2 regions of the Variovorax sp. KBS0712 genome follow, and region 1 is predicted to be linked to the other one. Evidence: riboswitches for the same ligand, from Rfam matches in the RefSeq annotation. Region 1 holds a riboswitch; the other holds the start of a gene.
The links. Region 1 has a riboswitch for S-adenosylhomocysteine ahead of ahcY (adenosylhomocysteinase). Riboswitches for the same ligand answer to the same signal wherever they lie in the genome.
Positions count from the first base shown of each region.

Region 2: another riboswitch for S-adenosylhomocysteine. It lies ahead of metH (methionine synthase); the one in region 1 lies ahead of ahcY (adenosylhomocysteinase).

Region 1 covers NZ_VCCD02000002.1:961,663-965,065, reverse strand. The annotation lists gene FFI97_RS21430 (alpha/beta fold hydrolase) at 1-786, opposite strand, end outside; gene phaP (TIGR01841 family phasin) at 809-1,306, opposite strand; S-adenosyl-L-homocysteine riboswitch at 1,558-1,626, shown strand; gene ahcY (adenosylhomocysteinase) at 1,692-3,131, shown strand; gene FFI97_RS21415 (TlyA family RNA methyltransferase) at 3,137-3,403, shown strand, end outside.
Region 2 covers NZ_VCCD02000004.1:330,522-333,924, reverse strand. The annotation lists gene metH (methionine synthase) at 1-1,252, opposite strand, end outside; S-adenosyl-L-homocysteine riboswitch at 1,275-1,350, opposite strand; gene FFI97_RS29770 (esterase/lipase family protein) at 1,483-2,538, shown strand; gene FFI97_RS29765 (lipase secretion chaperone) at 2,550-3,403, shown strand, end outside.

The sequences.
Region 1 (3,403 bases):
GCCGCAGGCCACGGGCACCAGCGGATCGACGTCGCCGTGAATCACCAGCGTGGGCACCTGCACCGCGCGCAGCGCCGGCTTGCGGTTGCCCGACGCGAACACGGCCGCCAGCTGCCGCGCCACGCCGCCCGGGTTGAGGCCGCGCAGGAAGGCCAGCTGCGCGCGCTCGGCGTCGCGCGCCTCGTCGAGCGGAAAGGCGTCGGGGCCGCGCAGCACGCGCCACAGCTTGGCGTGGTGCGGCAGGTAGGCCTCGAAGCTCGTCGGCGCGGGCGCGAACAGCACCGCCAGCGCCTCCGGCGTGGGCGGCGGCAGGGCCGGGTCGCCGGTGCTCGACATGATGCTGGTGAGCGAGCGCATCCGCCCCGGATGGTGGATGGCCATCTCCTGCCCGATGGCGCCGCCCATCGACGCCCCCACGACGTGGGCGCGCGCGATGCCCAGCGCGTCGAGCAGGCCGGCGCAGTCGTCGGCCATGTCGCGCAGCGTGTAGGGCACCTGCAGCGGGCGCCCGGCCATGGCCTGCAGCATCAGCGCCTGGATGTCGGGCACGCCGGCGTGCGGCAGGTGGGTGGAGTGGCCGATGTCGCGGTTGTCGAAGCGGATCACGTGGTGGCCGCCGGCCTGCGCCAGGGCGGCGCAGAACGCGTCGTCCCACGCGACCATCTGGGCGCCGAGGCCCATGACCAGCAACAGCGGCGGCGCCTCGGGGTCGCCGAAGCTGTCCCAGGCCAGTTCGATGCCGTTGGCGCGGGTGCGCCGTTCGGTGCGGGGCGCGACGGCGGTCATGCGGGCCTTTCTTTTCTTCTTGTTACTTGCGCTGCAGCAGCTTCGTGACCTCGTCCACGTTGGACTGGATGCGCTGGCGCACCACGTCGAAGGCGTCGGCCTGCGACTTGGCGGCCAGGGTGGCCAGCTCCTTGATGTCGTCGACGGCGCGCTGGAACGACTGGCGGCCCAACTCGTCGAGCTTGGCCAGGTTTTCCTTCGGGTCCTTGCCCGGCATCGCCTTGGCGGCGGTCTGCCATTCGGCGATGGCCGTCTTGATCATCTCGGTCTGTCGCTGCACCACGGTCTGCAGGCCCTGGTAGGACTTCTCGTTGGCCTGCATCAGCGCCTGCAGGTCCTTGCGGCCGCTGTCGAGCAGCTTGCCGGCGCCGCCGGTGAGGTTCAGGTTCTGCAGGCGCTCGGCCATGCCCTTGAGGTTCTTCATCGGATCGAGCATGTCCGCGGCGGACGGTGCCGCCTGCTTCGCGCCGGCGCTGCTGGCGGTGGTTTTTTTCGCGGCGGCTTTCTTGGCAGTGGCCATGGTGCGGAATCTCCTGTGTCGGGTGATGAAAACAATCGAACGGGTGGATGCAGGCAGCGGCCGGGCGGCCGGGGCCCGCCGCCACGATACGCCGGGCCGGCGCGGCCGAGGGCGCTCCAAGCGCGGATTTGCCTGCGGAGTTTCCCGGGGTGGCCCGCGCCGCACGGCCCGGCCTAGCGGGCGCCCGCGCTTTCCGTGATGTGGGATGCCCCGGTCGATTGGCGGGCCGGGCGGCCGCGACTACAATCCGGCGCTCCGAGGAGCGTTGCAGCGCCGTCAGGCGTGAGGCTCGGACCACATCGCAACCACGCTCACCCGCTGTTCTCGCGGTGAGTCTTTCTTCCCCGTACGCAGTGGCATCTTTCAAACCAGTTTTGGAGTTCACATGAGCGCTGTACTCAAGCCCACCCCCGTCTCGACCGCCGACCAGGCGATTGCCGACCTGTCCCTTGCCGCCTGGGGCCGCAAGGAAATCAAGATCGCCGAAACCGAGATGCCCGGCCTGATGGCCATCCGTGAAGAGTTCTCGAAGGGCCAGGCCCTGAAGGGCGCGCGCATCACGGGCTCGCTGCACATGACCATCCAGACGGCCGTGCTGATCGAGACGCTGCAAGCCCTGGGCGCCGAAGTGCGCTGGGCCTCGTGCAACATCTTCTCGACGCAGGACCACGCCGCTGCCGCCATCGCCGCCGCCGGCACCCCGGTGTTCGCCATCAAGGGCGAGTCGTTGAAGGACTACTGGGACTACACCCACGCCATCTTCGACTTCGGCCCCAAGGGCTCGAAGGGCGAAGGCCCGAACATGATCCTGGACGACGGCGGCGACGCCACGCTGCTCATGCACCTGGGCCAGCGCGCTGAAAAAGACCTGGGCGTGCTCGCCAACCCGACCAGCGAAGAAGAACGCATTCTGTACGCCGCCATCAAGGCCAAGCTGGCCGTGGACGACACCTGGTACACCCGCAAGTCGGCCGAGATCATCGGCGTGACCGAAGAGACGACCACCGGCGTGCACCGCCTGAACGAGATGAGCGCCAAGGGCACGCTGCTGTTCCGCGCCATCAACGTGAACGACTCGGTCACCAAGAGCAAGTTCGACAACCTGTACGGCTGCCGCGAATCGCTGGTCGACGGCATCAAGCGCGCCACCGACGTGATGATCGCTGGCAAGGTGGCCTGCGTGGCCGGCTACGGCGACGTGGGCAAGGGCTCGGCCCAGGCCCTGCGCGCACTGTCGGCGCAGGTGTGGGTGACTGAGATCGACCCCATCAACGCCCTGCAGGCCGCGATGGAAGGCTACAAGGTCGTGACCATGGAGTACGCCGCTGACAAGGCCGACATCTTCGTGACCACCACCGGCAACCGCGACGTGATCCGCCACGAGCACATGGCCGCCATGAAGGACCAGGCCATCGTCTGCAACATCGGCCACTTCGACAACGAGATCGACGTCGCGTCGATCGAGAAGTACGAGTGGGAAGAGATCAAGCCGCAGGTCGACCACATCACCTTCCCCGACGGCAAGAAGATCATCCTGCTCGCCAAGGGCCGCCTCGTGAACCTGGGCTGCGGCACGGGCCACCCGAGCTTCGTGATGTCGTCGTCGTTCGCCAACCAGACCATCGCCCAGATCGAGCTGTTCACCAAGCCCGACGCCTACCAGGCCGGCAAGGTCTACGTGCTGCCCAAGCATCTGGACGAGAAGGTCGCGCGCCTGCACCTGAAGAAGGTCGGCGCCATGCTCACCGAGCTGACCGACTCGCAAGCCGCCTACATCGGCGTGGACAAGAACGGCCCTTACAAGCCGGACACCTACCGCTATTGATCCGCGTGCGCGCCGATCAACTGTTGGTGGAGCGCGGCCTGGCCGCGTCGCGTTCGCAAGCCGTGCGGCTCATCGCCGGCGGCATGCGCTGGCGTGACGCGGGCACGGGCGACGCGTGGCGCAACGTCGCCAAGAACAAGGACGAAGTGCCCGAGTCGGCCGAGCTCGAGCTCGCCGACGCCGCCGAGGCACGCTACGTGTCGCGTGGCGGCCTCAAGCTCGAAGGCGCGCTGAAGACCAGCGGCGTGGACCCGACCGGCAAGCTCTGCCTG
Region 2 (3,403 bases), on a different contig from region 1:
ACGGAATGAGGTGGGCCACGGCCGACTTCATCACGCGCGCCGACTTCACCACCTGCGGCAGGAACATCTTGCCCTGGCCGAACAGGTCGCCCACGATGTTCATGCCGTCCATGAGCGGGCCTTCGATCACGTGCAGCGGACGCCCGCCCTTGGCGAGGATCTGCTGGTAGGCCTCCTCCGTGTCTTCGACGATGAAGTCGGTGATGCCGTGCACCATCGCGTGCGACAGGCGCTGGTTGACGTGCACCGGGTGCTCGGGCGTGCCGCGCCATTCGAGCTTCTTGCTGTCGTCCTTGGCGCCGCTCTTGGCGGTCTCGGCCACTTCGACCAGGCGCTCGCCGGCGTCGGGGCGGCGGTTGAGCACCACGTCTTCCACGCGCTCGCGCAGCGTGGGTTCGAGGTCGTCGTACACGCCGACCATGCCGGCGTTGACGATGCCCATGTCCATGCCCGCCTGGATGGCGTGGTACAGGAACACGGTGTGGATGGCCTCGCGCACCGGGTCGTTGCCGCGGAAGCTGAAGCTCACGTTGCTCACGCCGCCCGACACCTTGGCGCCGGGCAGGTTCTGCTTGATCCAGCGCACGGCGTTGATGAAGTCGACCGCGTAGTTGTCGTGCTCCTCGATGCCGGTGGCGATGGCGAAGATGTTCGGGTCGAAGATGATGTCTTCGGGCGGAAAGCCCACCTCGTCGACCAGCACGCGGTAGGCGCGCTCGCAGATCTCGATCTTGCGTGCGTAGGTGTCGGCCTGGCCCTTCTCGTCGAAGGCCATGACCACGGCGGCAGCGCCGTAGCGCTTGACCAGCTTGGCCTCGTGCTTGAACTTGTCCACGCCCTCCTTCATGGAGATCGAGTTGACGATGCCCTTGCCCTGGATGCAGCGCAGGCCGGCCTCGATGACCTCCCACTTGGAGCTGTCGACCATCACCGGCACGCGCGCGATGTCGGGCTCGCTGGCAATGAGGTTCAGGAAGCGCACCATGGCGGCCTTGCTGTCGAGCATGGCCTCGTCCATGTTGATGTCGATCACCTGCGCGCCGTTCTCCACCTGCTGGCGCGCGACGGCCAGGGCGTCCTCGAACTGGCCGTTGAGGATCATGCGCGCGAAGGCCTTGGAGCCGGTGACGTTGGTGCGCTCGCCGATGTTGACGAACAGCGTGCCCTCGCCGATGGCGACCGGTTCGAGGCCGGACAGCTTCATGGAAGGGGGAGCAACGGGAGCGGAAACGGATGCGGGAATCTGGGACATGGCCTCACCTGCGGAAGAGTCGGACAGGCGAGCGTCGTTGTCGCCCCAAGCCTGACGATTCGCCTCTGTGGCGAACCGCTGCAACGCTCCTTGGGAAGTCGCGCATTTTAGGTCGATTCGATTGCGCCCTGGGAAAACCCCAGTTTTCATTCCTGCACGTGTCAACAGAATGCGCCCACCGTTTCTGAACGAACGTTCGTGTTTTTAACCAAACGTAAGGGAGTTCGCCGATGGCCAGGAAGTGGAATGTCCGGTTGCAGCATGCAGCCACCCCGATGCGCGCCGTGGCCCTGAGCTGCGGCCTCCTGGCCGCCGCGGCCCTCGTGGTTCATGCGCCGCCGGCGCGTGCCGCCGCCGGCGACAGCGCCACGCGCGTCGAGGCCCGCGTCACCTCCGACACGGCGAAGACGAAGTACCCGATCGTGCTGGTCCACGGCCTGCTGGGCTTCGACAACCTGCTGGGCGTCGACTACTTCTACGACATCCCCGGCAGGCTGGCCGCCGCGGGCGCCAAGGTGTACGTGGCGCAGGTGTCGGGCACCAACACCTCCGAGATCCGCGGCGAACAGCTGCTGCAGGAGCTCAAGACCATCCGCGCGCTGGAGCAGAACCCCACGCTCAAGTTCAACCTCATCGGCCATTCGCAGGGCTCGCCCACGGTGCGCTACGTGGCGGCCGTGGCGCCCGACATGGTGGCGTCGGTCACGTCGGTGGGCGGCGCCAACGGCGGCTCGAAGGTGGCCGACCTGCTCGCCAAGCTGCCCGAAGGCGGCATCGGCCAGACCCTGGTGGTGAAGGCCGTCGGCCTGCTGACGGGGCTGATCGGTTTTCTCTCGGGCAAGGACCCGAGCCAGCTGCCCGAAGTGCCGCTGAACGCGCTGGCCTCGCTGACCACGGCGGGCGGCGCGGCCTTCGACGCCAAGTTCCCGCAGGGGCGCCCCGCGCCGGGCTCGTCGTGCGACGTGAAGAGCGGTGCGGCCGTGGCCAACGGCGTGCGCTACTACTCGTGGTCGGGCGTGTCGACCAGCTTCAACCTGTTCGACCCGAGCGACACGGCGCTGTCGACCCTGGGCAGCCTGTTCTTCTTCGGCGAGGCCAACGACGGCCTGCTCGCGGTCTGCACCACGCGCCTGGGCACCCACCTGGGCGACTACCGCCAGAACCACCTGGACGAGGTGAACCAGGCCTTCGGCAACACCTACGGCAGCCAGTTCCCGTACTACGAGAAGAAACCGCCGGAGCTGTTCAGGGAACAGGCCGCGCGACTCAAGAGCGCGGGGCTCTGAGGACGCTGCGCATGCGCGGTGTGGCCTTGACCATCGGCGCCGTCGCGCTGGTGGCCGCGGGGACCGGCTGGCTGGCGATCGGCCCCGGGGCGGTCGATGCGCCGCAGGCCGCCGCGCCCCGCGCCACGGCGGCGGTCGCGGTGCCCGGCGCGCCCCCGCCTGCGTCGCAAGCTGCCGCGGCCCCCGACGCCCTGCTCACCAGCGACCTCATCACCCTCTTCGACCAGGTGCTCGCCGAAGCGCAGGCCGACAGCAAGGCCACGCTGATGGCCCGCGCGCCCGCCCTGCTCGCCCTGCGCCTGCGCGAAGACTGGCGCGTGCGCGCGCTGGGCCTGCTGGAGCGCTACGTCGACATGCAGGAGGCCCTGCGCTCCCTGCAGCCGCCCGCGCCCGGCGACCCGGCCTTTTTGCGCCGCAGCCTGGAGGCGCGCGAGGCGGTGCGCCGGCAGTTCTTCGCGCCCGAGGAAATCGAAGGCCTGTTCGGCGACCAGATCCGGCAGGACCGGTTCATGGCCGAGAAGATGGAGCTGCTGTCCAACCCCGACCTCACGCCCGAACAGCGCGCCGCGGCGCTGGCGCAGAGCGAGCAGGCCTGGCTGTCGCCCGCGCAGCGCGAGGTGCGCAAGGAGGCGGTGGCCCATCTGGACGTGATGCGCCAGACCGAGGCGCTGCAGGCGCGCGGCGCCAGCCCCCAGGAGCGCTTTGCCGCGCGCAGCGAGGCCTACGGCTACGAGGTGGCGCGCGGCCTGGCCACGCTCGACCAGGAAACCCAGGAATGGAACGCCCGGCTCGACCGCTACGCCAGCGCGCCCGAGGCCGAGCGGGCCCAGCTGCGCGAGACGCTCTTCAACGAGAACGAGCGCCT